4 regions of the Leclercia pneumoniae genome follow, and region 1 is predicted to be linked to each of the others. Evidence: predicted binding sites of a transcription regulator. Region 1 holds the regulator's gene; each other region holds the start of a gene.
What was found. Region 1 encodes PurR, which represses purine synthesis genes. Its sites were predicted from a motif close to CANGCAAACGTTTGCNTG; they were not measured.

Region 1 (8,059 bases):
ACTCTGCGCACGGATACCTGTTGCACCAATTCCTCTCCCCGTCTTCTAACCAGCGTACCGATCAGTACGGCGGCAGCGTTGAAAACCGCGCGCGCCTGGTGCTGGAAGTGGTCGATGCTGTGGTAGCTGAAATCGGTGCTGACCGCGTCGGTATTCGCGTATCACCGATTGGCAGCTTCCAGAATGTGGATAACGGCCCGAACGAAGAAGCCGATGCGCTGTACCTGATCGAAGAGCTGGCAAAACGTGGCATTGCCTATCTGCACATGTCCGAGCCTGACTGGGCCGGTGGCCAGCCTTACTCTGAAGCATTCCGTGAAAAAGTGCGTGCCCGTTTCCAGGGCGTCATTATCGGTGCGGGTGCGTATACACCTGAGAAAGCGGAAGATCTGATCAACAAAGGTCTGATTGATGCCGTTGCTTTTGGCCGCGATTATATTGCTAACCCGGATCTGGTCGCGCGTTTGAAACATAAAGCAGAACTCAACCCGCAGCGTCCGGAAAGCTTCTATGGCGGCGGTGCTGAAGGTTATACCGATTACCCAACTTTATAAACGGCGCATTGATAGCGGCGACACTTCGCCGCTATACTAAAACATCGTTTCTGTTCAAGATGATAAAAAGTTAAGAGGATATTATGCGCTTACTTCATACCATGCTGCGTGTTGGCGACCTGCAACGTTCCATCGAATTTTACACCAACGTGCTGGGCATGAAATTGCTGCGCACCAGCGAAAATTCGGAGTACAAATACTCCCTCGCCTTTGTCGGTTATGGCGAAGAGAGCGAAGAAGCGGTCATTGAGCTGACCTACAACTGGGGCGTGGACAGCTATGAGCTGGGCACCGCTTACGGTCATATCGCGCTGGAAGTGGACAACGCAGCAGAGGCGTGCGAGCGCATCCGTGCCAACGGCGGTAATGTCACCCGTGAAGCTGGCCCGGTTAAAGGCGGCACCACCGTGATTGCGTTTGTTGAAGATCCAGACGGTTATAAAATTGAACTGATTGAAGCCAAAGACGCCGGTCGCGGTCTGGGCAATTAATCCCCCGGGCGCGCTACGCGCCCGTTGTTTTACTGCATCCCTTCTCAAAATTTGCCATAATGCGCACTGCTTTTTCCCCCTTTTAAGAGACCCAGATGTCCGATATCGCTCAATTTTCCGGTCTGTGTGACCGTTTTCGTGGCTTTTATCCTGTCGTCATTGATGTAGAAACCGCCGGATTTAATGCTAAAACCGATGCGCTGCTTGAGATCGCCGCGATCACGTTGAAAATGGATGAACAGGGCTGGTTGATGCCGGACGAGACGCTGCATTTCCACGTGGAACCTTTTGAAGGTGCCAATCTGCAGCCAGAGGCGCTGGCCTTTAACGGCATCGACCCGCACAATCCGCTGCGTGGCGCGGTAAGCGAATACGACGCTCTGCACGCCATCTTCAAAATGGTCCGCAAGGGGATGAAAGACCAGAACTGTAATCGCGCCATTATGGTCGCCCATAACGCGACCTTCGATCATAGCTTTATGATGGCTGCCGCCGAGCGCTCTTCCCTGAAACGCAACCCGTTCCACCCGTTTGTGACCTTTGACACCGCGGCCCTGAGCGGACTCGCGCTGGGTCAGACGGTGCTGTCTAAAGCCTGTATTACCGCGGGTATTGAATTTGATGGCAGCCAGGCACACTCAGCCCTCTATGATACTGAGCGTACCGCGGAGTTGTTTTGCGAGATCGTCAACCGCTGGAAACGCCTGGGCGGCTGGCCGCTGCCGATAGGCGACAGCGAGGAATAAAAAAAGCGACCGTAAGGTCGCTTTTTTGCATGGCGAGAGACGTTACTCTGCGCTCGGCTCTTCCGATTTGTACTTGGCAGCGGTCTCTTTGATGAGCTGCTGCAGTTCACCGCGCTGATACATCTCGATCAGGATATCGCAGCCGCCAACCAGTTCACCATCAACCCACAGCTGTGGGAAGGTCGGCCAGTTTGCGTATTTCGGCAGCTCGGCGCGAATGTCCGGGTTCTGCAGAATATCAACGTAAGCAAAACGCTCACCACAGGCAGAAAGCGCCTGCACTGCTTGTGCGGAAAAACCACAGCTTGGCAGCTTCGGAGAACCTTTCATGTACAGGAGAATCGGGTTTTCAGCGATTTGCTGCTGAATTTTTTCAATAGTGGTGCTCATGTCTTGCTTCCTTTAACTTCTGTTACGGCAATCGTCTGTCATTGTAGCGTTTCAGAACGACAACGGAAAATAACATTTTCGTCACGTTATCTATTGTATCGCGCTACCGATAAAGCTGCATTCTAAAAGTAACAAAACCCTGTTCTGTCCAGGGTTTTGTTCAGCGAATGTACAATACGCTCACTTTATGGTGATTTTTTTTGCGCTCGCTAACGAAACGTCGTTTTAGCGGTGAAAGTTTATTAACTTTGTCCCTTTTTATGGATTAGAATCGACGGGCTTTGTAAATCACACGCGGGTATTATTGTTGCCCGGAATTATTAGGGGATTGCCCAGTGGCGCGGATAAATAAAATCTCGATCACGCTCTGTGCTTTGCTGTTTACGACACTGACTTTCACCTCAACGGCGACCGCCTCAGAGCAGGCGCGGACCTCGGCCGTGCAAAAAAAACATCTGGTGAAAGTGACGGAACCCAAGAAAAAGAGCAGCAGCAAAAAAACCACGAAGAAAGAGAGCAGTAAAAAGAGCAGTAGCAAAAAAAACCTCGCAAAAACGCAGACCGCCTCCTCCAGTAAAAAAAGTAAAACCTCTTCCCGCACCGCGCCCAAAACCGCTTCTCGCGTGGTGACTGAAAAATGCACCGTCCGAAAAGGCCATAAAACCCGCTGCGTCAAAACCAGCAAGCCCACGACGCTTGCCGAGGCGCATAAAGTGCGGATGCAGAAAGCGCAAAAGACGGCAATGAATAAACTGATGGGCCAGATTGGTAAACCTTATCGCTGGGGTGGCAACTCGCCACGTACCGGTTTCGATTGCAGCGGTCTGGTCTGGTATGCCTATAAAGATCTGGTGAAGTTCCGTATTCCACGTACCGCCAATGAGATGTACCACCTGCGCGATGCCTCGCCGGTCAATCGCGGCGAACTGGAGAGCGGGGACCTGGTCTTCTTCCGCACTCAGGGTCGCGGTACCGCCGATCACGTGGGGGTGTATGTGGGCAATGGGAAGTTTATTCAGTCTCCACGTACAGGTCAGGATATTCAGATCACCTCCCTGAGTGAAGATTACTGGCAACGCCATTATGTGGGTGCCCGCCGCGTCATGACCCCGAAAACCATTCGTTAACGCCCCACCCCGCTGCAACTGCAGCGGGATTTACAACGCTTTAACCCCACTCCGCTATTTGCTACCCTAACCCTACACTCAATAAGGTTATTGGGTGCGCAAATAAAATAAGGAGTGAAGCAATGTCGTTCGAATTACCTGCATTACCATACGAAAAAATGGCGCTGGAACCTCATATTTCGGCAGAAACCCTCGAATACCATTACGGTAAACATCATCAGACCTATGTCACGAACCTGAACAATCTCATTGCGGGTACGGCTTTCGAAGGCAAATCCCTGGAAGAGATTATTCGGACTTCCGAAGCGGGCGTTTTCAACAACGCAGCGCAGGTGTGGAACCACACTTTCTACTGGCACTGCCTGGCACCAAATGCGGGCGGAGAACCAACAGGTGAACTGGCACAGGCGATTGCTGCAAGCTTCGGCAGCTTTGCTGATTTCAAAGCAAAATTTACCGATGCGGCGGTGAAGAACTTTGGCGCAGGCTGGACCTGGCTTGTGAAAGAGGCAGACGGCAAACTGGCCATCGTTTCAACCTCAAACGCCGGCACGCCGCTGACCACCAGCGCAACCCCGTTGATGACCGTGGACGTGTGGGAACATGCGTATTACATCGACTACCGTAACGCGCGCCCGAATTATCTGGAACATTTCTGGGCGCTGGTAAACTGGGACTTTGTGGCGAAGAATTTCGCTGCATAACGAAAACGCAGAAGGGTCACCCCTTCTGCGCTAGTATCTACTCCGCAACGCAGACCTGTTCAGGCTGACGACGACCCGACAGCAGCACCAGAAGCAAGCCAAAACCGGCTATCACCGCTCCCATCACTGGAACCACGCTGTAGCCCATTCCGCTGGAGATGACCGCACCACCCGCTGCCGCACCAAGCGCATTCCCGAGGTTAAACGCCCCGATATTCACCGAAGAGGACAATCCCGGCGCTTCGCTGGCAACCCGCATCACCCGCATCTGCAGTGGAGGCACCACGGCAAAGGTAGCGGCGCCCCATACCACCATGCTGATGGCTGCACCAATTTCACTGCGCGCCAGCCACGGAATGGCAAGCATGATGACAATCAGCAGCAGTAAAAAACCTTTCAGCGTGGCGGTGACCGAGCGATCCGCCAGCTTGCCGCCCAGATAGTTGCCAATGGAAAATCCGACGCCAATCAACACCAGCATGGCGGTGACAAACGCGGGTGTCGCATGGGTAATATCGCGCAACACCGGTGAGATATAGGTATAAAGGGTAAACATTGCCCCGGCACCCAGCACGGTGGTTAACAGCGCAGAAAGCACTTGCGGACGCAGTAACACCGCCAGCTCTTTACGCACCTCCGGACGCTCACCCGCGCTCCCTTTCGGTAAAGAGAAGTAGAGGGCGACCATCGCCACCATACCTAACCCGGCCGTGGCGAAGAAAGACATACGCCAGCCAATGGTTTCCCCCAGCCAGGTAGCTGCCGGAACGCCGCCGATATTGGCGATGGTGAGACCCATAAACATGGTCGCCACGGCGCTGGCCTGCTTATGTTTAGGTACCACGCTGGCCGCGACCACCGAGCCGAGGCCGAAGAACGCCCCATGATTAAGGCTGGTCAGGATGCGCGAGAGCATCAGGGTGCTGTAATCCGGCGCTACGGCAGAGAGCACATTGCCGACGGTGAAAATTGCCATCAGGAAAATAAGTGCGTTGCGGCGTGCGCGGTGAGAGAGAAGAAGCGTCATCAACGGCGCCCCCACCATCACGCCGATGGCATAAGCACTGATCAGCATCCCCGCCGTCGGGATAGAGACATCTACGCCACGGGCAATTACCGGGAGTAATCCCATGGGAGAGAATTCAGTCGTGCCAATCCCGAAGGCACCTATCGCCAGGGCCAGCAGGGGAAAATTGATTTTCATACGTCAACTCCAGAAACCGTGTCTTGATGCGACACAGAACAGTGAAGGCGAAAGCATGACATCAATCACAAAAAATGAGAAGTTAACAATTGCGCAAAAGATTTTTGCCAGAAGGGTAACAATCAGGAAAGGCAGGAGGGAGATGATACTCCCCCCAGTCACTCAGTGCAGAATCGCGGTAAAACTTGCCGCAACAATCAGACCCAGAACAATGATGGTGGTTGTCAGCGAAAACTTAAGATCGGTATTCATCAATTTTTCTCCTTATAATCCCCCCACGAAAAGTGAGCCTGCTCATTTTTACACAACTTACGCTAAAAATCTTGCAGGATTTAGTGCGATATCCGTTTTTGCTCTTCCCCTTTTGGTCAAGATCAGACAAAATTCCAGGCTTAATTTATTAGCGTACCGGCCATTGACCCCCTCCTGACGTCCTGTGTCGTTTTCCCGGCGTACCGCAATTCAGATTGCGCAATTAGGGTGAGAGAAGGCAATCGTTTACCTTTCGGTTTTTCAGGAGTTTAGGATATGGTCTGGAGTGACATCTAATGGCAACAATCAAAGACGTAGCGAAACGAGCAAACGTTTCCACTACAACCGTATCACATGTAATTAACAAAACGCGTTTTGTCGCTGAAGAGACGCGTAATGCCGTCTGGGCGGCGATCAAAGAGCTGCACTATTCACCGAGCGCGGTCGCTCGCAGCCTGAAAGTGAATCACACCAAATCTATCGGCTTGTTAGCAACCAGTAGCGAAGCGCCCTACTTTGCCGAGATTATCGAAGCCGTGGAGAAAAACTGCTTCCAGAAGGGCTATACCCTGATTCTTGGCAACGCGTGGAATAACCTGGAAAAGCAGCGGGCCTATTTATCGATGATGGCGCAAAAGCGTGTCGACGGTCTGCTGGTGATGTGTTCAGAGTACCCGGAACCCGTGCTGACGATGCTGGAAGAGTATCGCAATATCCCGATGGTGGTGATGGACTGGGGTGAAGCGAAAGCTGACTTTACCGACTCCGTTATCGATAACGCCTTCGAGGGGGGTTACATGGCGGGGCGTTATCTGATTGAACGCGGACACCGTGAAATCGGCGTTATCCCCGGCCCGCTGGAGCGTAATACCGGCGCCGGACGTCTGGCTGGGTTTATGAAAGCGATGGAAGAGGCGCTGATCACCGTGCCAGAAAACTGGATTGTGCAGGGCGATTTTGAGCCCGAGTCCGGCTATCGTGCCATGCAGCAGATCCTCTCCCAATCTCCGCGCCCGACCGCCGTGTTCTGCGGGGGAGATGTGATGGCGATGGGCGCGCTCTGCGCTGCAGACGAGATGGGACTGCGGGTGCCGCAAGACATTTCGTTGATCGGGTATGATAACGTGCGCAACGCGCGCTTCTTCACCCCGGCTCTGACCACCATCCATCAGCCTAAAGATTTCCTCGGTGAAACCGCGTTTAACATGCTGCTGGATCGCATCGTCAATAAGCGAGAAGAGTCGCAATCAATTGAAGTGCATCCCCGCCTTATTGAACGCCGCTCGGTGGCCGACGGCCCGTTCCGCGATTATCGCCGTTAATCCTCCTGCGGAGCCAGCGCGTCTGGCTCCCGCAACCACTCCCTGTTCATCGTTTCGCTATCCCCAAGATAATCCAGCAGCCAGGCCAGCGCAGGCGACATGTCATTCTGTTGCCATGTCAGGCAGCAGGCCGCATCCGGGAAGGGATTCTCAAGTTGCAACGCCACCCATTTGCCGGCATCGATCCAGGGGCGGGCAAAATGGGCGGGAACCATCCCCACGCAGAGCCCGGCAGAGAGGCAATCGGCAGAGGATGCCCAGTCCGGGGCAACGATTCGCCGCTGGTTATCCAGCAGCCAGGTAATGCGTTTGGGTAATGAGCGGGAGGTATCTTCCAGCACCAGCGAGGGCCAGCTGCGCAAGGTATCATCGCTGAGCGGCCCTGGCATCGCCGCCAGCGGATGGTGGCTTGCCACCACGCAGTACCAGCTGAGGGTTCCCATATCGCGAAACGCCCAGCGCCCACCCACGGGGATGGCCTGAGTCGCGCCGATCGCCATCTCTACCCGGCCATCGGCCAGCGCATCCCAGACGCCATTGAACACCTCCTGCGAGACGCGCAGCTCCACATCAGAAAAGTGGCGATAAAAATCGAGGATCATCTGGCGGGTACGCTCGGGGCGGACGATATTATCCACGGCGATAGAGAGGTGCCCGCGCCAGCCATTCGCAATCTGCTGGCACTGCTCGCGGGTGATCTGCATTTTTTTGATAACAGAGCGCCCTTCTTTCAAAAACCATGCCCCTGCCGGGGTCAGTTCCACGTCACGGTGGCGGCGTTCAAACAGCGGCACCGCCAGCCACTCCTCCAGCTGGCGCACCGTATAGCTGATGGCAGAAGGCACGCGATGCAGCTCTTGCGCTGCGCCGCTAAAGCTGCCGTTACGAGCTACCGCATCTACGACTTCAAGGGAATATTCTGACCACATTTTCTGCCTGCAAATTTTTTGAATGCAACCGCCAAATATTAGCGTTTCACAAGCGGTATTGCACTCTCTACACTCAGCGGCTGCCACACCTGCATACAAAATGGGGAAAACCATCGTGACACCCGGGAAAGGATTTTTAGTCTGGCTTGGCGGCTTAAGCGTGCTGGGCTTTCTTGCAACCGATATGTACCTGCCCGCTTTTGCGGCGATGCAGGAAGATTTACAAACGCCAGCCGCTGCCATCAGCGCCAGCCTGAGCGTGTTCCTGGCCGGCTTCGCCTTTGCGCAGTTGCTCTGGGGGCCGCTCTCCGATCGCTTGGGTCGTAAACCAATCTTGCTG
Region 2 (8,059 bases), 260 kb from region 1:
CGGCATTAATGGTCGGTATTGCCCTCGGCCTGCGCCAGTTTGTGCAGCAAGGGCTGGGGATCTTTGGTGGCGCGATTGCCGACCGCTTCGGCGCCAAACCGATGATCGTCACCGGCATGCTGCTACGTGCGGCCGGGTTTGCCACCATGGGCATTGCTCACGAACCCTGGATACTCTGGGCCTCCTGCCTTATCTCCGGGCTCGGAGGAACATTATTTGACCCACCGCGCACCGCGCTGGTGGTCAAACTGATTCGCCCGCAGCAGCGTGGACGGTTTTTCTCCCTGTTGATGATGCAGGACAGTGCCGGCGCGGTGATTGGCGCCCTGCTGGGTAGCTGGCTACTGCAGTATGATTTCCGCCTGGTCTGCGCCGTAGGTGCCGTCCTCTTTATCCTGTGCGCGGGCTTCAACGCCTGGCTACTGCCTGCGTGGAAACTCTCCACCGTTAAGGCCCCGGTGCGCGAAGGGATGGGCCGGGTGCTGCGGGACAAACGCTTCGTCACCTACGTGCTGACCCTGGCGGGCTATTACATGCTGGCGGTGCAGGTCATGCTTATGCTGCCCATCATGGTCAACGATATCGCCGGCTCTCCGGCAGCGGTGAAATGGATGTATGCCATCGAAGCCAGCCTGTCGCTGACTCTGCTCTATCCGATTGCCCGCTGGAGCGAAAAGCGGTTTCGTCTGGAGCACCGGTTAATGGCTGGACTGCTGTTAATGTCGATCAGCATGCTGCCGATCGGGATGGTCAGCTCGCTACAGCAGCTGTTTATTCTGATCTGCACTTTTTACATTGGCTCGATCATCGCCGAACCGGCACGTGAAACCCTGAGCGCCCAGCTGGCGGATGCCCGTGCACGTGGTAGCTATATGGGCTTTAGCCGCCTCGGACTGGCGATTGGCGGTGCGCTGGGTTATGCAGGCGGCGGCTGGCTGTTTGATGCCGGCAAAGCATTCAGTCAGCCGGAGTTACCCTGGGTGATGCTGGCGGTGATCGGGGTGATCACCTTCTTCGCGCTGGGCTGGCAGTTCAGCCACAAACGTAGCGCGGGCACCATGCTGGAGCCTGGGGCCTGATTTGTCTCATGCTTTTTTCTCCTCCATACTGACTATTGATGGTCAACAACTGGAGGAGAAACGTGAAACTTTATATTTACGATCACTGCCCGTTCTGTCTTAAAGCCCGAATGATTTTTGGTCTGAAGAATCTACCCGTCGAACTCATCACGCTGCAGAATGATGACGAAGCAACGCCCACGCGGATGATTGGTAAGAAAATGGCCCCCATCCTGCAAAAAGACGACAGCCGTTACCTGCCCGAAAGCATGGATATCGTCCACTATGTCGACCAGCTTGATGGCAAGCCGCTGCTCACTGGCAAGCAAAACCCCGCCATTGAAGAGTGGCTACGCAAAGTGAACGGTTACGTGAATCGTCTGCTTATCCCCCGCTTCGCGAAATCTGCGTTTGATGAGTTTTCTACACCAGAGGCCCGTGCGTACTTCGTTGAGAAGAAAGAGGCCGCTATCGGCAGCTTTGATGAGCATATGGCCCACACCGCCGGTCTGGTAAAAAATATCAGCGATGACCTGCGGGCGCTGGACAAGCTCATCGTCCAGCCTAACGCCGTCAATGGCGAGTTATCTGACGATGATATTCACCTCTTCCCACTGCTGCGTAACCTGACGCTGGTCGCGGGCATTACCTGGCCAACGCGGGTCGCGGACTATCGCGATAACATGGCGAAGCAGACCCAAATCAACCTTCTCTCTTCCCAGGCACTGTAAGCCCGGACGGGCGGGCACCCTCTGCCCGCCCGTTGATTTCAGCTTTTTCTGCTGGTCTGTAACACTCTCGCCTGACATACTGGCTCGCCGGGCGTTAAGTGCTGACATTATGTTGAGGAAAAACATGAAGAAAATCGTTATTGCCGCTGCGTTTATAGTGAGCGGCCTGCTGGTTGGTTGCAATCAGCTTACTCAGTACACCGTCAGCGAGCAGGAAATTAACCAGGCGCTTCAGAAACATAATAATTTTGCCAAAGATATCGGCGTCCCCGGCGTGGCGGATGCGCATATTGTACTGACCAACCTGGACAGTAAGATTGGCCGGGAAGAGCCAAACAAAGTGATGCTCTCCGGTGATGCCAGCCTGGACATGAACTCCCTGTTTGGCAGCCAGAAGGCCAATATTCAGCTCAAATTAAAAGCGCTGCCGGTCTTCAACAAAGAAGAAGGGGCGATTTATCTGCAGGAGATGGAGATTGCCGATGCGGTCGTCACGCCGGAGAAAATGAAACCGGTACTTCAGACCCTGATGCCTTATCTCAACCAGTCGCTGCGCAGCTACTTCAATAAACAGCCAGCCTATATCCTGAGTAAAGATAAGAGCAAAGGCGAAGCGTTGGCGAAGAAATATGCCAAAGGCATTGAAGTGAAGCCGGGAGAAATCATAATCCCCTTCACTGAGTAAATATAACGGCGCTTCGGCGCCTTTTTTTTGGAAAAAGAGTGCAAACGAAAACGTTTCCGCCTATCCTTTGTGTCCGGCAAAAAACAGCCTTCATGACTGATTCCTACCAAGCCGGAGCATACTAATGACTGCACATCCCCAGGTTCTGAAAATCCGCCGTCCTGACGACTGGCATATCCATCTGCGTGATGGCGACATGCTGGCCACCGTCGTGCCTTATACCAGTGAAATTTATGGCCGCGCGATTGTCATGCCTAACCTGGTACCGCCAGTCACTACCGTTGATGCCGCTATTGCCTATCGCGACCGCATCCTCGCTGCCGTACCGGCCGGGCATAACTTTACGCCGCTGATGACCTGCTACCTGACTGACACGCTGGATCCGGCAGAGATTGAGCGCGGCTTTACCGAAGGGGTTTTCACCGCCGCCAAACTCTATCCGGCAAACGCCACCACCAACTCCAGCCACGGCGTGACCAGCGTCGATGCCATTATGCCGGTACTGGAGCGCATGGAGAAACTGGGTATGCCGCTGCTGGTGCACGGTGAAGTGACCCATGCCGACATCGATATCTTCGATCGTGAAGCCCGCTTTATCGATACCGTGATGGAACCGCTTCGCCAGCGCCTGCCGGGTTTGAAAGTGGTGTTTGAACACATCACCACTAAAGATGCCGCAGATTATGTCCGCGAGGGCAACGAGCGTCTGGCGGCAACCATTACCCCGCAGCACCTGATGTTTAACCGCAACCATATGCTGGTTGGCGGCGTGCGTCCGCATCTGTACTGCCTGCCGATCCTGAAGCGTAATATCCACCAGCAGGCGCTGCGTGAGCTGGTCGCCAGCGGTTTTGACCGCGTGTTCCTGGGTACAGACTCCGCGCCGCATGCACGTCATCGCAAAGAGGCCAGCTGCGGCTGTGCAGGCTGCTTTAATGCGCCTACCGCACTGGCGAGCTATGCCCAGGTCTTTGAGGAGATGAATGCCTTGCAACATTTCGAAGCTTTCTGCTCGCTTAACGGCCCGAAATTCTACAACCTGCCGGTTAACGATACGTTCGTTGAACTGGTGCGCGAAGAGAGCCAGGTGGTGGAGTCGATTGCCCTGACGGATGACACCGTAATTCCATTCCTGGCGGGTGAAAAGGTGCAATGGACGGTTAAAGGTTAAAAAAATGGTCGCCCCCTGTTGCGTTGGCATCAATAGAACTGTATAAATACACAGTATATTGCACAGGGGGTTATTATGCGTATTGAAGTCACGATCGCCAGAACCACAGCCATGCCTGCCGGCGCGCTGGATGCGCTGGCGGGTGAATTATCCCGTCGTATCAACGATTCCTTTCCCGAGCGCGATGGTGCCGTTACCGTGCGTTATGCTGCCGCCAATAACCTGTCAGTATTAGGTGGTGCCAAAGAAGATAAAGAGCGCATCAGCGAAATCCTCCAGGAGACCTGGGAAAGCGCTGACGACTGGTTTATTACCGATTAAGTTTTACGCCCTCATTGTGTTTTTTGCCGGGTCGCCCCGGCTTTTTTTCGTTTCGTTTTAAGAAAGTTCCCCGCCCTGCCAGACTTCTTTTAAAATCGTGAGCATCACGGTGATTTATTGTTCGAACATTCCTAAAATGTAACTATTTACGTTGCGATGGTTTCTTTTTCCGATCAGAACCCTTATTTAATGTATACTGAAGTAGCTTCAGAAAAACACGCATTGAACCTCAAAGTCGTTGTCTTCTAACACGTATTAAGGGGGTTAAGATGGAAAAGAATAATGAAGTCATCCAGACCCATCCTCTCGTCGGCTGGGATATTAGCACCGTAGACAGCTACGACGCGCTGATGTTGCGCTTACACTACCAGACCCCAAATCAGGCGGACCGTGAAGAAGCGGAGGTTGGGCAGACTCTGTGGTTAACAACAGATGTCGCACGCCAGTTTATTTCTATTTTAGAAGCAGGAATTGCAAAAATAGAATCTGGTGACTATCAGGAAAATGAGTATCGTCGACATTAAGAATATGCCCATTTTTCACTCAACAGGCACCTCAGGGTGCCTTATTTATTTCTCCCTTGTATAACCCCGCCATGTTAATTACTCTGCTATGTAAAGTGCAGCGTAAAGAGATTTATATGAAATACGATCTAATCATTATTGGCAGTGGTTCCGTCGGCGCCGCCGCAGGTTATTATGCAACGCGTGCCGGGCTGAAGGTATTGATGATAGATGCCCATATGCCGCCACACACCGAAGGGAGCCACCATGGTGATACCCGCCTGATTCGTCACGCTTACGGCGAAGGTGAGCGCTATGTCCCGATGGTGTTACGCGCGCAGGCGCTGTGGGATGAGCTGGCAGAGATTAGTGGTGAGGCCGTCTTTGAGCGTACCGGCGTGATCAACCTGGGCCCTGCTGATTCTGAATTTCTGACAAATGTCGCCCAGAGCGCGCAGAAGTTTAACCTCAACGTAGAGTCTATGAGCAGCGAGGCCATTATGGCGCGCTGGCCTGAAATTCGGGTGCCTGAGAACTATGTCGGTCTGTTTGAAGGCAGTTCTGGGGTATTACGTAGCGAACTGGCGATTAAGACCTGGATTGCTCTGGCGAAAGAGTCCGGATGCGCGCAGCTGTTTAACTGCCCGGTGAGCCGCATTCAGCATGGTGATGATGAGGTGACGGTAGAAACGGCTGATGGTGCATATAGCGCGCATCGACTGCTGGTCAGTTCGGGGACCTGGGTCTCTAGCCTGGTGCCTGACCTGCCAGTGCAGCCAGTGCGCAAAGTCTTTGCGTGGTTCCAGGCCGATGGCCGCTACAGCAGTAAAAACCACTTCCCGGCGTTTACCGGCGAGTTGCCAGACGGCAATCAGTTCTACGGTTTTCCTGCTGAAAATGATGAACTCAAGATCGGTAAACATAACGGCGGGCAACCCATCACGTCCCAGCAAGAACGCGTCCCCTTTGGTGCCATAGCCAGTGATGGATCGGAGTGTTTTACATACTTACGGAATGTACTGCCGGGCGTAGGCGGTCTGCTGCATGGAGCAGCCTGCACCTATGACAACACCCCAGACGAAGATTTTATTATCGATACGCTGCCAGGGCATGATAATACGTTGCTGATCACCGGCCTCAGCGGTCATGGCTTTAAGTTTGCCAGCGTACTGGGTGAGATTGCCGCGCAATTTGCCCAGGATATCACGCCGTCGTTTGATCTGACGCCCTTCTCCTTAGCACGCTTTCGCTGATAATTGTCCCAGGCTTCGGGATGCCGAAGCCTTTAACTTTTCGCAAATGGGAAGTGAATGCGACGCCTGCTTAACTATCTGATCAACAATATTCGTGAGCATCTGATGCTCTATATTGTGCTGTGGTCATTATTAGCCGTTATCGATGTCGTTTATATTCTGTTCTATGCGGCATAACCCCTGACACAACCTTACATTTCTTAAAATAACTATAAATTCATCGCAAATAATTTGAATGTTATTAACCCAATGAAACCTGCTGCAGAGCTGCTAAACATTTCATTTTTTACGAAAAAGCTGATGTAAAATCCCTGTCATCATCAAAGTAACTGAAAGATAAAAATTAATAGTCATTATTATTAAATATCATTTGCATTACTATTTCTGACACGTCATGTTGACCGCACATTAATATTATTGCGGTACTGACTATGCAGTTACGTAATTCCCCGACACGCTATGGTGTTATTTCCCTTTTATTACACTGGGTCACGGCCATTGTCGTTTATGCCATGTTTGGCCTCGGGTTGTGGATGGTCACGCTTAGCTACTACGATGGCTGGTACCATCAGGCACCCGAGCTGCATAAGAGCATTGGCATCCTGTTGATGATGGGTCTGGTGATCCGCATTATCTGGCGCCACGTCTCCCCGGTACCGCCGCCGCTGCAAAGCCAGACTCGCCTGACCCGACTGGCGGCCGCCTCGGCCCATATCGCCCTTTACGGCCTACTCTTTGCCATTCTAATTAGCGGCTACCTGATTTCCACCGCCGACGGCAAGCCCATCAGCGTATTCGGCCTGTTTGATGTCCCTGCACTATTGGCAGATGCCGGTACGCAGGCGGATCTCGCGGGTTCACTACATCTATGGCTCGCCTGGAGCCTGGTTGTTCTTTCCGTTTTACATGGCCTCGCCGCCATCAAACATCACGTTATCGATAAAGATGCCACCCTGACACGTATGTTGGGTAAAGCGTCGTCTGACTCTGGAGCATAAGATGAAAAAAAGCCTGCTGGGATTAACCTTAGGAACTCTGCTGTTCACCACCGGCGCCGCCGTTGCAGCAGACTATACAATTGATAAACAAGGGCAGCACGCCTTCGTCAACTTCCGCATCCAGCACTTGGGCTACAGCTGGCTGTACGGCACCTTTAATGATTTCGATGGGTCTTTTACCTTCGATGAAAAAAATCCGGCTGCCGATAAAGTGAATGTCACGATCAATACCAACAGCGTAGACACTAACCACGCTGAGCGTGATAAACACCTGCGCAGCGCAGAGTTCCTGAACGTGTCGAAGTTCCCGCAGGCGACTTTCGCGTCTACAGAAGTTAAAAAAGCAGGTGACGGACTGGATATCACCGGTAACCTGACCTTAAACGGCGTGACTAAACCAGTGACGCTGGCAGCGAAGCTGATTGGTCAGGGCGACGATCCGTGGGGCGGCAAACGCGCCGGGTTTGAAGCTGAGGGTAAAATCCGTCTGAAGGACTTTAATATCACTACCGATCTGGGTCCGGCATCGCAGGAAGTGGATCTGATTATTTCTGTTGAAGGCGTGCAGAAGAAGTAAGTGAAGTCGGCCCGGTTGCTCGCTGCAACCGGGCCGGACAGCCGTTATTCCGGGTCAGGAATACCCAGGCGGGTATTGAGACGACCACGAGACTTATTGAAGATTTTATTACCGTTTTCACGTCCCGCGCGGCGACGGCGCTGCTCCTCTTCAGGCAGAGCGCTCTCTTCGCTGCACAGTTCACTACAGCAGCCATTAAACTTCTCAGCACATGCCGGGCACTGAATAAACAGTAGATGACAACCGTCGTTTTTGCAGTTGGTATGCGTGTCGCATGATGTACCGCACTGATGGCATTGCGAGATTACATCCTCTGAAATTCGCTCACCCATCCGCTCATCGAAGACGAAGTTTTTACCGATAAATCGTACCGGCAGGCCCTGCTCACGGGCACGGCGGGCATACTCAATAATGCCGCCCTCAATATGCCACACCTTATTGAAGCCGTTGTGCTTCATCCAGGCACTGGCCTTTTCACAACGGATCCCACCGGTGCAGTACATAACGATCTTTTTATCTTTATGTTCCTGCATCATCTCAACGGCTTTAGGCAGTTGCTCACGGAAGGTATCTGCCGGGATCTCCAGCGCATCCTCGAAATGGCCCACTTCATATTCATAGTGATTACGCATATCGATAAACACCGCATCGGGATCGTCGAGCATGGCATTCACTTCAGCCGCCTTCAGATAGTCACCCACGTCGCTGGCATCGAAGGTCGGGTCGTCAATCCCATCGGCGACGATGCGTTCACGCACTTTC
Region 3 (8,059 bases), 1.2 Mb from region 1:
GCTTTTTTCAGCAGGTCGATAGTGGCGATCATCGAACCGCCGGTCGCCAGCATCGGGTCAACGACCAGTGCCATACGCTCGTCGATGTTGGAAACCAGCTTCTGGAAGTACGGCACGGGCTCCAGGGTCTCTTCGTCACGGTAGATACCCACTACGCTAATACGTGCGCTGGGTACGTGCTCCAGAACGCCTTCCATCATGCCCAGACCTGCGCGCAGGATCGGCACAACGGTAATTTTTTTACCTTTGATCTGCTCAACCTGCACCGGGCCGTTCCAGCCTTCGATGGTCACTTTTTCGGTTTCGAGATCGGAGGTCGCTTCGTATGTCAGTAAGCTGCCCACTTCAGAGGCCAGTTCGCGAAAACGTTTCGTGCTGATGTCATGCTCACGCATCAGGCCCAGCTTGTGTTTTACCAGCGGGTGTTTCACTTCAACAATCTTCATACTTTTCTCCTTCGGGGGTGGCAGCCACAAAAAAAATCGCCGGATTATACCGCTTTTTCGGGATTGCGCCATACCCAACTTGCTTGACGCAAATCAAGCAAAGTGTTCTGAGCATAAAAAAGCCGGAGAACAAGCTCCGGCTTTTTAACGGCATTTTGCCCGCTTATTCAATATTAGCGCCGTTGCTGGCAATTACCTGCTTATACCAGTCAAACGACTTTTTCTTACTGCGATTCAGGGTGCCATTGCCTTCGTTATCTTTATCTACAAAGATAAAGCCGTAGCGTTTTTTCATCTCACCGGTGCCAGCGGAGACCAGATCGATACAACCCCATGGGGTATAGCCCATCAGATCCACGCCATCCTCAATGACCGCTTTTTTCATTTCGCTAATGTGGGCAGAGAGATAATCAATGCGGTACTGATCGTTGACCGTGCCGTCACTTTCCTGCACGTCGATAGCCCCGAAGCCGTTTTCAACAATAAATAGCGGTAACTGATAGTGATCCCAGAACCAGTTCAGGGAGTAACGCAGTCCCACCGGGTCAATCTGCCAGCCCCAGTCCGATTTTTGCACGTAAGGGTTGGAGACCAGGCTCTTGCTCTCATCGTAATCCAGCTGCGGGTTGTCGGGGGTCGCTTTAGTGGCAAACGACATGTAATAGCTGAAGCCGATGTAATCCACACAGCCCTGCTTCAGCGCAGCGATATCCTCGTCGGTGATATCCAGCGCGAAGCCGCGGCGCTCGAAGTAGTTGAGCAGATGTTGCGGATAGGCGCCGCGCACATGTACATCGGTAAACCAGTAGCGACGGTGCATCGCATTCATCGCCATCATCATGTCGTTTGGCGCGCAGGAGAACGGATAGATCGGGCACATGGCAATCATGCAGCCAATCTGCAGCGCCGGGTTTATCTCCCGCCCTGCTTTCACCGCCAGCGCGCTGGCCACCAGCTCATAGTGCGCGGCCTGGAACATCACGGGCTCTCGCTCTTCTCCCGGCTGATATTTCAGGCCGGAGTTAGTAAAGGGGGCGAAGTCTTCATGGAAGTTAGCCTGGTTGTTGATCTCGTTGAAGGTCATCCAGTACTTCACTTTATGTTGATAACGCTCGAACACGACGCGGGCAAAGCGTACGAAGAACTCAATCAGCTTACGGTTGCGCCAGCCGCCATATTCGCTAACCAGGTGATACGGCATTTCAAAATGTGAGAGGGTAATAACCGGTTCGATGCCGTGCTTAAGGCACTCATCAAACAGATCGTCATAAAACTGCAGACCGGCCTCATTCGGGGTCTGCTCATCCCCTTTCGGGAAAATACGCGTCCAGGCGATAGAGGTGCGGAAACACTTAAAGCCCAGTTCGGCGAAGAGCTGAATATCGTCTTTATAGCGATGATAAAAATCGATGGCTTCGTGGTTAGGGTAATTTTTGCCCGGCAGCACGCCGTCGGTGATCTCACGCGGAACGCCATGCGCGCCGGCGGTCATAACATCTGCCACGCTTACGCCTTTGCCACCCTCCTGCCAGCCGCCTTCAAGTTGATGCGCCGCAACCGCGCCGCCCCACAGAAAACCCTCTTTAAATCCTGACATGCGATATCCCTCATTCAGCGTTAATTATCGGCAAAATTGAGCACAGAAACCGGTTTCAGTGGAATGATGTTCATTCATCGTAACGGTTGCAAGAACAAGACTGTACCCGGTTTCATTTTCGTGAACAGTATCAACTTTGTACCGCCTAGCTGGTTGATGCAGAGCAAAAATCTTCATGCAAACTTCTGTTGCAGAATAGGCTCGCAAACGTTTGCCTGGACTGTTAGAATTGCGCCGATTTTTCTTACTATCGCAATGCAATCGCGTGGGGACTTGAGCCGTGACCAACAAAACTTCTCTCAGCTACAAAGATGCCGGTGTTGATATTGACGCAGGTAATGCGCTGGTTGACCGAATCAAAGGTGTGGTGAAAAAGACCCGCCGCCCTGAAGTGATGGGTGGTCTGGGTGGATTCGGCGCACTGTGCGCACTGCCACAAAAATATCGTGAACCGGTACTGGTCTCTGGCACCGACGGCGTAGGCACCAAATTGCGTCTGGCAATGGATCTGAAACGCCACGACACTATCGGTATCGACCTGGTCGCTATGTGCGTTAACGATCTCGTCGTCCAGGGCGCTGAGCCGCTCTTCTTCCTCGACTACTATGCGACCGGAAAACTGGATGTCGACACCGCAGCAAGCGTCATCAGCGGCATCGCTGAAGGCTGTCTGCAGTCTGGCTGTGCGCTGGTGGGCGGTGAAACCGCAGAGATGCCGGGCATGTATCACGGTGAAGATTACGACGTGGCCGGTTTTTGCGTAGGCGTGGTAGAAAAATCAGAAATTATCGACGGTAGCAAAGTTGCAGATGGCGATGTGCTGATCGCGCTGGGCTCCAGCGGCCCACACTCAAATGGCTATTCACTGGTGCGCAAAATCATTGAAGTGAGCGGCTGTGATCCTGAAACAACCGATCTGGAAGGTAAACCGCTGGCCGACCATCTGCTGGCACCGACCCGTATCTACGTGAAAAACATTCTTGAGCTGATCGAGAATGTCGATGTCCATGCTATCGCTCACCTGACCGGCGGCGGCTTCTGGGAAAACATCCCGCGCGTTCTGCCTGACAACACCCAGGCCGTGATCGACGAATCCTCCTGGCAGTGGCCGGCTGTCTTCAACTGGCTGCAGGAAGCCGGTAACGTCAGCGATCATGAGATGTATCGTACCTTCAACTGCGGCGTAGGCATGCTCATTGCCCTGCCGGCAGCCGAAGCCGATAAAGCCGTGAGCCTGATGCAGGCCAAAGGTGAAAACGCCTGGAAAATCGGTATCATCAAAGCCTCTGATTCCGAAGAGCGTGTGGTTATTGCATGAAAAACATCGTGGTGCTCATTTCCGGTAACGGAAGTAATTTGCAGGCCATTATTGATGGCTGCAAACAGAAAAGAATTAACGGCACCATCCGTGCAGTATTCAGTAACAAGGCCGACGCGTACGGCCTTGAACGCGCTCGTGAAGCCGGCATTCCGGCGCACGTCCTTGAGGCGAGCCAGTTTGCGGGCCGGGAAGCGTTTGATCGGGAGCTGGTGCAAGAGATCGACGCCTACGCCCCCGATGTCGTCGTGCTGGCAGGCTACATGCGTATTCTCAGCCCGGCGTTTGTTGCACACTATGCCGGACGCCTGCTGAACATCCACCCTTCCCTGCTGCCAAAATACCCGGGCCTGCATACCCACCGCCAGGTCCTGGAAAACGGTGACGAGGAGCACGGCACCTCCGTCCATTTTGTTACTGACGAGCTGGACGGTGGCCCGGTCATTCTGCAGGCCAAAGTCCCGGTGTTCGACGGCGACAGCGAAGAGGACATTACGCACCGCGTTCAGGCACAAGAACATGCCATCTACCCGCTGGTGGTAAGCTGGTTGGTTGATGGCCGCCTCGCCATGCGTAACGGTGCGGCCTGGCTGGATGGCGTACAACTTCCCCCGGAAGGACATGCCTCCGAAGCGTAACGTGATACCGAGCCGGCGATTGCCGGCTTTTTTTTATCTGCAAATCGCAAAAACTGTAAAAAAATCAGGCGTCTGATGACGGTTATGCCCCTCCTACGGTCAGTTAACTGTCATACTTTTCTGGCACAGTTGGACATATCGTGACAATGCTCGCCATAATAAGGTTGAGACGGATTTGCCACGTCCTGTGATTGAACTGGAGTGTGAGTAGTAATGGGTCAGGAAAAGTTATACATCGAGAAAGAGTTAAGCTGGTTAGCATTCAACGAGCGTGTCCTTCAGGAAGCGGCTGACAAGAGCAATCCGCTGATTGAGCGTATGCGTTTTCTGGGGATCTATTCCAATAACCTGGATGAGTTTTATAAAGTTCGCTTCGCTGAGCTGAAGCGCAGAATCATCATTAGCGAGGAGCAGGGACTCAACTCGAATTCACGCCATCTGCTCGGTAAGATTCAATCCCGCGTTTTGAAAGCCGATCAGGAATTCGATAGCCTGTATAACGAATTGCTGCTGGAAATGGCACGCAATCAAATCTTCCTCATCAATGAACGCCAACTCTCTGTCAACCAGCAAAGCTGGCTGCGTCACTACTTCAAACAGTACCTGCGCCAACATATCACGCCCATTCTTATCAATCGTGAAACCGATCTGGTGCAGTTCCTGAAAGATGATTACACCTATCTGGCGGTAGAGATTATTCGTGGCGATAATATTCGTTATGCGCTGCTGGAGATCCCGTCAGACAAAGTGCCGCGTTTCGTTAACTTGCCGCCGGAGACCCCACGCCGACGTAAGCCAATGATCCTGCTGGATAACATCCTGCGTTACTGTCTGGATGATATCTTTAAAGGTTTCTTCGATTACGATGCGCTGAACGCCTACTCCATGAAGATGACCCGTGATGCCGAGTACGACCTGGTACACGAAATGGAAGCCAGCCTGATGGAGCTGATGTCATCGAGCCTGAAACAGCGCCTGACGGCCGAGCCGGTACGCTTTGTCTATCAGCGCGACATGCCCGATGCCATGGTGGAGATGCTGCGCGATAAGCTCACCATCTCACGCTATGACTCCATCGTGCCCGGCGGGCGTTATCACAACTTTAAAGACTTCATTGGCTTCCCGAACGTTGGCAAAGCCAACCTGGTGAACAAACCGCTGCCGCGTCTGCGCCACCTCTGGTTCGACAAATTCCGCAACGGTTTCGATGCCATTCGCGAACGCGATGTCCTGCTTTATTATCCGTACCATACCTTCGAGCACGTGCTGGAGTTGATGCGCCAGGCCTCATTCGATCCGAACGTGCTGGCGATCAAAATCAACATCTACCGCGTAGCGAAAGACTCCCGCATTATTGATGCCATGATCCACGCCGCCCATAACGGTAAAAAAGTGACCGTAGTGGTTGAGCTGCAGGCGCGTTTTGATGAAGAGGCCAATATCCACTGGGCCCGTCGTCTGACAGAAGCTGGGGTACACGTTATCTTCTCCGCGCCGGGTCTAAAAATTCACGCCAAACTGTTCCTTATTTCGCGTAAAGAGGGTGAAGAGGTGGTGCGTTATGCCCACATCGGTACCGGCAACTTTAACGAGAAGACGGCGCGTATTTATACCGACTACTCGTTATTGACCGCCGATGCGCGTATCACCAATGAAGTGCGACGGGTCTTTAACTTTATCGAGAACCCTTACCGTCCGGTGAGCTTCGACTATCTGCTGGTCTCTCCGCAGAATTCGCGTCGCCTGCTGTATGACATGATCGATCGTGAGATCGCCAATGCGCAGCAAGGGGTGCCAGCAGGCATTACCCTCAAGCTGAACAACCTGGTCGATAAAGGGCTTGTTGATCGTCTGTACGCGGCCTCCAGCTCCGGTGTGCAGGTGAATCTGCTGATCCGCGGTATGTGCTCTCTGATCCCGGAACTGGAAGGTATTAGCGATAATATTCGCGTTATCAGCATCGTCGACCGCTATCTGGAGCACGATCGCGTCTATATTTTTGAAAACGGCGGCGACAAACGGGTGTATCTCTCCTCCGCCGACTGGATGACTCGCAACATCGACTACCGCATCGAAGTGGCGACACCGCTGCTTGATCCGCGGTTGAAACAACGCATTCTCGATATCATTGAAATCCTGTTAAGTGATACCGTAAAAGCACGTTATATCGATAAAGAACTGAGTAATCGCTATGTGCCGCGCGGTAACCGCCGCAAAGTGCGGGCGCAGCTGGCGATTTACGACTATATCAAATCACTCGAGCAACCCGATTAACCTATGCCGATAAATGATACGACCCCACGACCGCAGGAATTTGCCGCGGTCGACCTTGGTTCTAACAGCTTCCACATGGTCATCGCCCGTGAGGTGGATGGCGCGATGCAGATCATCGGTCGCCTGAAACAGCGTGTCCATCTGGCGGATGGTCTGGATGAGAACAGCATGCTCAGCGAAGAGGCCATTGAGCGCGGGCTGAACTGCCTGTCGCTGTTTGCTGAACGCCTGCAAGGTTTCGATCCCTCAAGCGTCTGCATCGTGGGCACCCATACGCTGCGTCAGGCGCTCAACGCGTCGGAGTTCCTCAAGCGCGCAGAGAAGGTCATCCCCTACCCGATCGAGATTATCTCGGGCAATGAAGAAGCCCGGCTGATCTTCATGGGCGTGGAACATACTCAGCCGGAAAAAGGGCGCAAGCTGGTAATCGATATCGGCGGCGGCTCCACTGAGCTGGTGATCGGCGAAAACTTTGAACCGCATCTGGTTGAAAGCCGCCGGATGGGCTGCGTAAGCTTTGCCCAGCTTTACTTCCCGGGCGGCGCCATCAGTCGCGATAATTTCCAGCGCGCGCGCATGGCCGCCGTGCAGAAACTGGAAACGCTGGCCTGGCAGTATCGTATTCATGGCTGGAACGTGGCGCTGGGCGCCTCAGGCTCCATTAAAGCCGCCCACGAAGTGCTACTGGCGATGGGTGAAAAAGATGGGTTTATCACCCCTGAACGTCTGGTTATGCTGACGGAAGAGGTGCTCAAACATAAGAGCTTTGACGCGCTGAGTCTGCCTGGTCTCTCTGATGAGCGTAAAGCCGTGTTTGTGCCGGGGCTGGCAATTCTGTGCGGCGTTTTTGATGCGCTGGCGATTAAAGAACTCCGTCTCTCTGACGGCGCCCTGCGTGAAGGGGTGCTCTACGAGATGGAAGGCCGCTTCCGTCATCAGGATATCCGTAGCCGTACGGCTCAGAGCCTGGCCAATCAGTACAATATCGACCGCGAACAGGCGCGCCGCGTCCTGGAAACCACGACCCATATGTATGAACAGTGGGAAATCCAGAATCCGAAGCTGGCGCATCCGCAATTGGCAGCCCTGCTGAAATGGGCGGCCATGCTGCACGAGGTGGGGCTTAACATTAATCACAGCGGGATGCACCGCCACTCGGCCTATATTCTGCAAAATAGCGATTTGCCCGGCTATAACCAGGAGCAGCAAACCATGATGGCCACCCTGGTGCGCTATCATCGCAAAGCGGTGAAGCTGGATGATATGCCACGCTTTACCCTGTTTAAGAAAAAGCAGTTCCTGCCCATGATTCAGCTGTTACGTTTAGGCGTGCTGCTGAATAACCAGCGTCAGGCGACCACAACGCCGCCTACGCTGACGCTCACCACGGATGATAACCACTGGACGCTGAGCTTCCCGCACGACTGGTTCAGCCAGAACGCGCTGGTCTTGTTGGATCTGGAAAGAGAGCAGCAATACTGGAGCGCGGTTACCGGCTGGAACCTGAAAATCGAGGAAGAACACTCCCCGAACGTGGCGGCATAAAACCCGCGATCAGGCGCTCAGACCGGGCGCCTGATCGATGAGCAGATTCGTCATGACTTCGGGTTTGCCGATCAAATACCCCTGCAGATAATCAATGCCAGCGCCACTGCAGCATCGCGGATTTGTTCGTTTTCGACATACTCTGCCACCACCTGCATATTCTTCATTCGCGCCAGATGGCATATCGAGGCCACAATTTGGTAATCCAGGCTGTTACTGACAATATTACGAATAAAACTGC
Region 4 (8,059 bases), 970 kb from region 1:
GCTGGGACTACTGGGCCTTCGGCATATCAGGTTTTCTGCTGATTCTGTCCATCGTCATTATGGGCGTGAAAGGCTTCAACTGGGGTCTGGACTTCACCGGTGGTACGGTGATTGAAATCACCCTGGAAAAACCGGTCGATATGGACCAGATGCGCGAATCACTGCAGAAAGCGGGCTTTGAAGAGCCGCTGCTGCAGAACTTCGGCAGCAGCCGCGACATCATGGTGCGTATGCCACCGGTACACGATGCCAACGGCAGCCAGGAGCTGGGCAGCAAGGTCGTTCAGGTTATCAATGAATCGACCAGCCAGAATGCAACGGTTAAGCGTATTGAGTTTGTTGGCCCGAGCGTGGGTGCAGACCTGGCCCAGACCGGTGCCATGGCGCTGCTGGTGGCGCTGATCTCCATCCTCGTTTATGTTGGCTTCCGCTTCGAGTGGCGCCTGGCGGCCGGGGTGGTTATTGCTCTGGCGCACGACGTGGTGATCACCATGGGCGTATTGTCGCTGTTCCACATTGAGATTGACCTGACGATTGTGGCATCCCTGATGTCCGTTATCGGTTACTCACTGAACGACAGTATCGTGGTATCTGACCGTATCCGTGAAAACTTCCGTAAGATCCGTCGCGGTACGCCGTACGAAATCTTTAACGTGTCGTTGACCCAGACGCTGCACCGTACCTTGATCACCTCCGGGACCACCTTGATGGTGATCCTGATGCTGTATCTCTTCGGTGGCCCGGTACTGGAAGGCTTCTCGCTGACCATGCTGATTGGTGTCTCTATCGGTACGGCGTCGTCCATTTACGTGGCGTCCGCACTGGCACTGAAACTCGGCATGAAGCGTGAGCACCTGATCCAGCAGAAGGTCGAAAAAGAAGGGGCGGATCAGCCGTCCATTCTGCCGTAAAGGCAACAGCGCGTTAAAACAGAATCCCGGTCGCAAGGCCGGGATTTTTTTTGGTACATCGCGCACGGATTTGGGTACTCTCCAGTGTGAATGCGAAATGACATGGAGCAATACCGATGGCCGTCATCACCCTCTCATCTGTTCCCCAACCGACCCTCTGGCACGATGTGCCATCTGTAACGCTAAGCGATGAAACTCTGCAGCAGCGCAAGGCGAAAGTCCTTAGCCGCATGGTACAGCAGGGGCTGGATACGCTGGTTATCTATGCCGACAAAGAGCACGGCGGCAATTTTGAATATCTCACCGGGTTTATCCCGCGCTTTGAAGAGGCGCTCCTGATACTGCAACAGACGGGGGAGGCGGCCCTGGTGCTGGGTAATGAAAACCTGAAGCTGGCGGCGCATGCCCGACTGGCGAACCGCGTTATCCATGCGCCGTGGTTTTCACTGCCAAACCAGCCGATGGATAATCAGCACTCCTTCCCGGAGTTGCTTCGTGAGGCGGGGCTCTCAGGCGCGAACACCGTTGGGCTGGCGGGCTGGAAGCTATTTACTGGCGCGCGCGACGACAATTTGCAGATGTTCGATCTCCCCGCGTTTATTGTCGATGCCCTGCGTCTGGCGGCACCTCAGGCGCAGTTACGCAACGCAACGGGGATCTTTATCTCGCCCGAGAGCGGCGCCCGCATCACCAATAATGCAAACGAACTGGCGCACTACGAATACGGTGCCAATCTCGCCTCTACGGCAATGCTCACGGCGCTGAATGCCATCGCGCCCGGCAAAACCGAGAAGCAGATCGGCGCGCTGCTGGCGGCAGAGGGGCAGGCCAATAACGTGGTGATGATTGCCGCCACTGGCGAGCGCTTTGCTGATGCCAGGCTCTATCCAGGGGACAAAATTATTCAGCGCGGCGATAAATTCTCGCTGACGACCGGTTATAAAGGCGGCTTAAGCAGCCGTGCGGCTTATGTGGTGGCAGATGAAAATGAGCTAACACCGGCGGTAGCAGACTACCTCGAGGTGGTCGCCAAACCCTATTTTAATGCGGTGGTCAGTTGGCTGCAGCACCTGCGTATCGGCCTGCGTGGCGGTGAGATGTATGACCTGGTCGAACGGGTGTTGCCGAAAGCAGACTACCACTGGCACCTTAATCCGGGACATCTGGTGGCGGATGAGGAGTGGCTCTGCTCGCCCATTGGACCGAATTCGGCGGCAACATTACAAAGCGGCATGCTCCTGCAAATCGATATCATTCCCTCCCGCGCGGGATATGCTGGCGCCAGCATTGAAGATACCGTGGCGCTGGCGGACGAGGCGCTTCGCCACGAGATTCAGACCGCCTGGCCTGCGCTCTGGCAGCGTATTTGTACGCGCCGGGCCTATATTCAGACGCAGCTGGGCATCAGGCTGCCCGAGCAGGTTTTACCGCTCTCTAATACCGTCGGTTATCTGCGCCCGTGGCTGCTAAATCAATCACTTGCCCTTATTTTTACTGAGTGAGCCACTCTGCTGACAGTATGCTGTCAGGAGGCCAGGCGTACACTCCTTCTGAACTTACTCAACAGGCAGGAGGATGTATGAATAACGTCATTAACTGGTTTGAGATTGCGGTTACGGATATGGAGCGGGCCATTGCCTTTTATGAGCCGGTGATGCAGGTCTCGCTAAAACGTGAAGCAATGGACTGCGCGGAACTGGCCGTGTTCCCGCACGATGATCCGGCCGTCGGCGGTGCGCTGGCAAAATTTGACGGCATTGCGCCGTCGCAGCAGGGGGCGATTATCTATCTTCATACCTCAAACCTTGCGGCAACGCTCGATCGCGTGGCCTCAGCCGGGGGAGAATGTGTTTTCGGCCCGCTGGTCCTGCCGCGCGGCATTGGCACTATCGCGCTGTTTACGGACAGCGAAGGCAACCGGGTAGGGCTCCATCAGCCCGCCTGATAACGAGTGAAGGTGAAAATCGATGACCCGACGCGCTGACCGCCTGTTTCAGATCGTACAGATTCTGCGGGGCAGACGGCTGACCACCGCCGCGCTGCTTGCTGAACGACTGGGCGTGTCGGCGCGCACGGTGTATCGCGATATCCGCGATCTGTCGCTGTCGGGCGTGCCGATAGAGGGCGAAGCCGGAAGTGGTTATCGACTGCTGTCGGGCTTTGATTTGCCGCCGTTGATGTTGACTAACCGCGAGTCCGAAGCGCTGATCGTTGCCATTCGCCTGCTCAAAACCTGGGGAGGTGAGTCGCTCTCAAAAGAACTGGAGTCGGCGCAGGAGAAAGTGCTCGCTATTTTGCCCGAAGAGAGCCGTCGCAAGGCCGAGCAGACCCGCATTTACGCGCCGGATATTGCCCTGCAACCCCATTCGAGAAGCGGCTTTGATGTCATTCATCAGGCGATATCGTCCCAGCAGGTGCTCGCGTTACATTATCGGGATGAGGCCGGGCAGCTCTCCTGGCGGGAGGTGCAGCCGTTAGGGCTGTTCTTCTGGGGAGAGCACTGGCTACTCGCAGCCTGGTGTGAGCGACGCAATGACTACCGCTGTTTTCGCCTCGACCGTTGCCTGACCATTACCCTGACCGGGCGACGCTTCAGCGAAAGTGTAGAACGTTCTCTGGCCGACTTTTTGCGTAAAGTGAAGCAATAAAAAAGCCAGCCCGGAGGCTGGCTTTCATACATTGAAGCGATGCTTAGAAGTTGTAACCGACAACCAGATAACCACCCCAGCCGGTAGTACGTGTGTTGAAGTTGCCATTGCCAAAGTTCAGCTCAGCATCGTCGTTCCACTGACCACCGTTGTGCCAGTAACGCGCAACAACAGAGTAATGCCAGTGATCGTAGTTCAGCGCCAGAATGTGGCTGGAGGCGATAGAGTCGTTGGTACGGGATTTATTGCCGTTCAGATCGTTGGCGCTGTCATCGCCTAAATCGGAACCCCAGTCAAAGTTGGTGAAGCCGATATAGCTCAGGTTACCGCCCCACAGCTGGGTAATCGGCACGAAGTATTTCACTTTGAAACGGTAGCCATCCCACTCGTTTTCGTTCGCAGCACCGTAGTTCTGCCATTGGTATTTCGCGTACACGTTCAGGGAGAGGCTCATCGGCAGACCGGTATCGATGTCGGTACCCAGACCCATATACCAGGTGCTCTGGCGGCCATCTTTATTGCGACCCATGTCGTAGATGTAGTTGTTCGCGATGTACCACTCTTTGAATGGACCAAAGCTCAGATCGGTGCCGGTCAGCTTATCGATAGAGAAACGCGGCTCGATCTCCATGAACAGCGGAGAGCCGTGGTTCCAGATACCTTTCGCATTAGTGTTACCACCGAAGAATACCGGCGCATCCAGGTAACCATAGAAATCAAACCAGTCTTTTTTGGCAAACGCTTCGTATTCAAGGTAGGTATCGTTACGGATCTGAGGTCCGAAGCGGGTGTGGTAGCTACCGACCACGTTTACGCTCTGGTGCCACCAGTCGGAGACATATTCAGGTTTATCGTTTTCCGCTGCGTTAACAGAGAAAGTGGTTGAGAGCGCCAGAACTGCGCCAGCTGCCAGTAATGTTTTTTTCATAATGATGCCACTGATTTGAAATCCCTTACGGGAGTGAAAAATGCGCGAATAGCGTTTCTAAATATTTCGTGTTTCTGCGAGCCTATTATAGGAATCCGTGCTCACAAAAATATGTGTTGTTTCACATATCTCTCACATACGTAATCGATTGCGTTCACGTTTGCGTACTTTAAACGGAGCGGATTGTACTGGCAAACATTTATGTTGCCAATCTTTGCGGAATTTAAATGAAAGCGGAACGTGGTTACGTTCCGCTGAAGAGATTACTGCGCGACGGGCTGGATATCGTGGATGCGGACAAAACCGAGCTGTTCTGGGGTAACGCCATTCAACTGCAGTGGGATATCCACATCGCTCGGGGCGAGTACGCTGGCCGGCGCATTAATCAGCTGGCTTTGCACATTCACCTCCTGGAAATTATCTGTGGTGCCCTGGATCTGGCCCCACTCCACGGTGCCGCTGAAAGCGGGTAAGGGATCGTTAGACTCGCCCTGAATGCGCAGCGTCGCACGGGTACCGTCAGCATTGGGCGCCACGTCGACCAACGACATTCGCAGCGTGCCGATCTGGCTTTTCAGCCGCGCCGGAGTGTTAGCGCCCGGTAGCAGATAAACACCGCTGGTCGATTTCACATTCAGCGCGTTCTGCTGGGTGATCTTTACGGTTTCTTGGTTGAGCTCGCTCATGGTTTGGTTTAGCGCGCTCACGCTCTGGTTCATCTGGCGAACTTCGCTTTGCTGTGCACAGGCGCTAAGGCTAAAGAGGCTCCCCACCAGGAGAATTTTCAGGTAACGTCTTGTCATTGCGTTTAATTCCTTGAAATAACGGATGGTGATAAGCGTAGCCAACGAAGCAAGGCAGGGTATAGATCCATTATCTCAAAAACGCTCTTCCTTTGTTGTCAGCCCAGTTCAGGGTAAAATGGAACTCAGTTAACCCGAAAGTCAGGACACCGTATGCATTGCCCATTCTGTCTCGCCGTGGATACCAAAGTAATCGACTCCCGTCTGGTGGGGGAAGGCTCCTCCGTACGCCGCCGCCGGCAATGCCTGGTATGCAACGAACGTTTTACTACCTTTGAAGTGGCAGAGCTGGTTATGCCGCGGGTAGTGAAAAGCAACGATATTCGCGAACCCTTCAATGAAGAGAAGCTGCGAAGTGGAATGCTGAAAGCGCTGGAAAAACGCCCCGTCAGCGCAGATGACGTCGAAACGGCACTTAACCACATCAAATCCCATCTGCGCGGTACCGGCGAGCGCGAAGTGCCGAGCAAGATGATCGGCAACCTGGTGATGGAGCAGCTGAAAAAGCTCGATAAAGTGGCCTATATCCGCTTCGCTTCTGTCTACCGCAGCTTCGAAGATATTAAAGAATTTGGCGAAGAGATCGCCCGCCTACAGGATTAAGCCCATGCAGGATGAAATGTACATGGCGCGAGCCTTAAAGCTGGCGCAGCGCGGACGTTTTACTACCCATCCCAATCCCAACGTTGGCTGTGTAATTGTGAAAGAGGGCGAAATCGTCGGAGAAGGTTTTCACTTTCGCGCCGGCGAGCCGCATGCCGAAGTACACGCCCTGCGGATGGCCGGCGAGAAGGCGCGTGGGGCGACGGCTTACGTGACGCTTGAGCCTTGCAGCCATCATGGGCGCACGCCACCCTGCTGTGAAGCGCTGATTAACGCAGGGGTGACGCGCGTGGTGGCAGCGATGCAGGATCCTAATCCGCAGGTAGCCGGCCGTGGATTGTTCCGCCTGCAGCAGGAAGGGATTGAGGTGAGTCATGGCCTGATGATGCAGGAAGCCGAAGCCATTAATAAAGGTTTCCTGAAGCGCATGCGGACGGGCTTTCCCTTTATTCAGTTAAAGCTCGGCGCCTCCCTTGATGGCCGTACGGCGATGGCCAACGGCGAGAGCCAGTGGATCACTTCTGCGCAATCAAGGCGCGATGTGCAACGTCTGCGCGCGCAAAGCCATGCTATTCTCACCACCAGTGACACCGTGCTGGCGGATAACCCGTCAATGACCGTGCGCTGGGACGAACTTTCTGCCGATACGCAGTCCTGCTATTCCCAGGATGACCTGCGTCAGCCGCTTCGCATCGTGCTGGACCGCCAAAACCGCGTCACGCCAGAGCATCGTATTGTCCAGCAACCAGGTGAAACGCTTTTTGTCCGCACCGGGGAAGATAGCCGCACATGGCCGGAGGGCGTTCGAACGCTGATTGTACCCGAGCATAATGGCCACCTCGATCTGGTGGTACTTATGATGCAGCTTGGCAGACAGCAGGTGAACAGCATCTGGGTTGAAGCAGGGCCGACCCTTGCTGGGGCGCTACTGCAGGCGGGGCTGGTGGATGAACTCATTGTTTACGTTGCCCCTAAACTGTTAGGCAACGACGCGCGTGGTCTGTTTGTCCTGCCGGGCCTTGAAAAACTGGCCGATGCACCGCAGCTTAAGTTCAGCGAGATACGCCCGGTTGGACCCGATATTTGCCTGCATTTAATTCCCGCGTAAGGCTTACTGAAATAGGGAAGCAGTACGCAAATTATTATGATAAAATCCGCCCCCCTGCGGGGCCAAATGAACCCGTTAAGGAAGAGTATGAACATTATTGAAGCCGCTGTTGCTACCCCGGACGCTCGCGTCGCCATCACCATTGCGCGTTTTAACAACTTCATCAACGACAGCCTGTTGGAAGGTGCGGTAGACGCACTGAAACGTATCGGTCAGGTGAAAGACGAAAATATTACCGTTGTCTGGGTTCCAGGCGCTTATGAACTGCCGCTGGCAGCAGGCGCGCTGGCGAAAACCGGCAAGTATGATGCGGTAATTGCGCTGGGTACGGTTATTCGTGGCGGTACCGCGCACTTTGAATATGTAGCAGGCGGTGCCAGCAATGGTCTGCTGCACGTTGCGCAGGATGCTGAAATTCCTGTCGCGTTTGGCGTGCTCACCACTGAAAGTATTGAACAAGCTATCGAACGCGCTGGCACCAAAGCCGGTAACAAAGGTGCAGAAGCTGCACTGACCGCGCTTGAAATGATTAATGTATTGAAAGCCATCAAGGCCTGATTTTTGTAAGGGGAATTCCGTGAAACCTGCTGCTCGTCGCCGCGCCCGTGAATGTGCCGTCCAGGCACTTTACTCCTGGCAGTTGTCCCAGAACGACATCGCTGATGTTGAATACCAGTTCCTGGCGGAACAAGACGTCAAAGGCGTTGATGTCCTGTACTTCCGTGAACTGCTGTCGGGAGTGGCGACTAATAGCGCGTATCTCGACGGACTGATGAAGCCATACCTGTCCCGTCTGCTCGAAGAGCTGGGCCAGGTTGAAAAAGCCGTACTGCGTATCGCCCTGTTCGAACTGTCTAAACGTGACGATGTGCCGTACAAAGTGGCCATCAACGAAGCGATCGAACTGGCGAAAACCTTCGGTGCTGAAGACAGCCATAAATTCGTCAATGGCGTGCTGGATAAAGCCGCTCCTGCGATCCGTCCCCACAAAAAGTGATCCGCAAACCGGAGTACTGTGCTGCCTTCGTGCGGTGTAGTCTCCGGTTTTTTCTTTTCTT

Region 2: the regulator PurR is predicted to act here: its motif matches at 2,518-2,535, upstream of pyrC (dihydroorotase).
Region 3: the regulator PurR is predicted to act here: its motif matches at 2,244-2,261, upstream of purM (phosphoribosylformylglycinamidine cyclo-ligase).
Region 4: the regulator PurR is predicted to act here: its motif matches at 4,676-4,693, upstream of JZ655_RS04435 (nucleoside-specific channel-forming protein Tsx).

The regions. Positions count from the first base shown of each region.
Region 1 covers NZ_CP071383.1:1,916,624-1,924,682, reverse strand. The annotation lists gene nemA (alkene reductase) at 1-554, shown strand, start outside; gene gloA (lactoylglutathione lyase) at 638-1,045, shown strand; gene rnt (ribonuclease T) at 1,141-1,791, shown strand; gene grxD (Grx4 family monothiol glutaredoxin) at 1,834-2,181, opposite strand; gene JZ655_RS09255 (C40 family peptidase) at 2,517-3,308, shown strand; gene sodB (superoxide dismutase [Fe]) at 3,431-4,012, shown strand; gene JZ655_RS09245 (MFS transporter) at 4,050-5,216, opposite strand; gene cydH (cytochrome bd-I oxidase subunit CydH) at 5,379-5,468, opposite strand; gene purR (HTH-type transcriptional repressor PurR) at 5,765-6,790, shown strand; gene punR (DNA-binding transcriptional activator PunR) at 6,787-7,719, opposite strand; gene punC (purine nucleoside transporter PunC) at 7,835-8,059, shown strand, end outside.
Region 2 covers NZ_CP071383.1:1,657,289-1,665,347, reverse strand. The annotation lists gene mdtH (multidrug efflux MFS transporter MdtH) at 1-1,079, shown strand, start outside; gene grxB (glutaredoxin 2) at 1,142-1,789, shown strand; gene JZ655_RS07835 (lipoprotein) at 1,914-2,474, shown strand; gene pyrC (dihydroorotase) at 2,599-3,645, shown strand; gene dinI (DNA damage-inducible protein I) at 3,721-3,966, shown strand; gene bssS (biofilm formation regulator BssS) at 4,236-4,490, shown strand; gene solA (N-methyl-L-tryptophan oxidase) at 4,607-5,722, shown strand; gene JZ655_RS07810 (YceO family protein) at 5,780-5,899, shown strand; gene JZ655_RS07805 (cytochrome b) at 6,154-6,720, shown strand; gene JZ655_RS07800 (YceI family protein) at 6,722-7,297, shown strand; gene trhO (oxygen-dependent tRNA uridine(34) hydroxylase TrhO) at 7,342-8,059, opposite strand, start outside.
Region 3 covers NZ_CP071383.1:3,130,224-3,138,282, forward strand. The annotation lists gene upp (uracil phosphoribosyltransferase) at 1-446, opposite strand, end outside; gene JZ655_RS15200 (6-phospho-beta-glucosidase) at 610-2,043, opposite strand; gene purM (phosphoribosylformylglycinamidine cyclo-ligase) at 2,324-3,361, shown strand; gene purN (phosphoribosylglycinamide formyltransferase) at 3,358-3,999, shown strand; gene ppk1 (polyphosphate kinase 1) at 4,213-6,273, shown strand; gene ppx (exopolyphosphatase) at 6,277-7,818, shown strand; partial or broken gene JZ655_RS15225 (EAL domain-containing protein) at 7,828-8,059, opposite strand, start outside.
Region 4 covers NZ_CP071383.1:951,038-959,096, forward strand. The annotation lists gene secF (protein translocase subunit SecF) at 1-911, shown strand, start outside; gene JZ655_RS04420 (M24 family metallopeptidase) at 1,028-2,413, shown strand; gene JZ655_RS04425 (VOC family protein) at 2,491-2,856, shown strand; gene JZ655_RS04430 (helix-turn-helix transcriptional regulator) at 2,879-3,559, shown strand; gene JZ655_RS04435 (nucleoside-specific channel-forming protein Tsx) at 3,603-4,487, opposite strand; gene JZ655_RS04440 (SadB/YajI family lipoprotein) at 4,751-5,290, opposite strand; gene nrdR (transcriptional regulator NrdR) at 5,444-5,893, shown strand; gene ribD (bifunctional diaminohydroxyphosphoribosylaminopyrimidine deaminase/5-amino-6-(5-phosphoribosylamino)uracil reductase RibD) at 5,898-7,001, shown strand; gene ribH (6,7-dimethyl-8-ribityllumazine synthase) at 7,089-7,559, shown strand; gene nusB (transcription antitermination factor NusB) at 7,579-7,998, shown strand.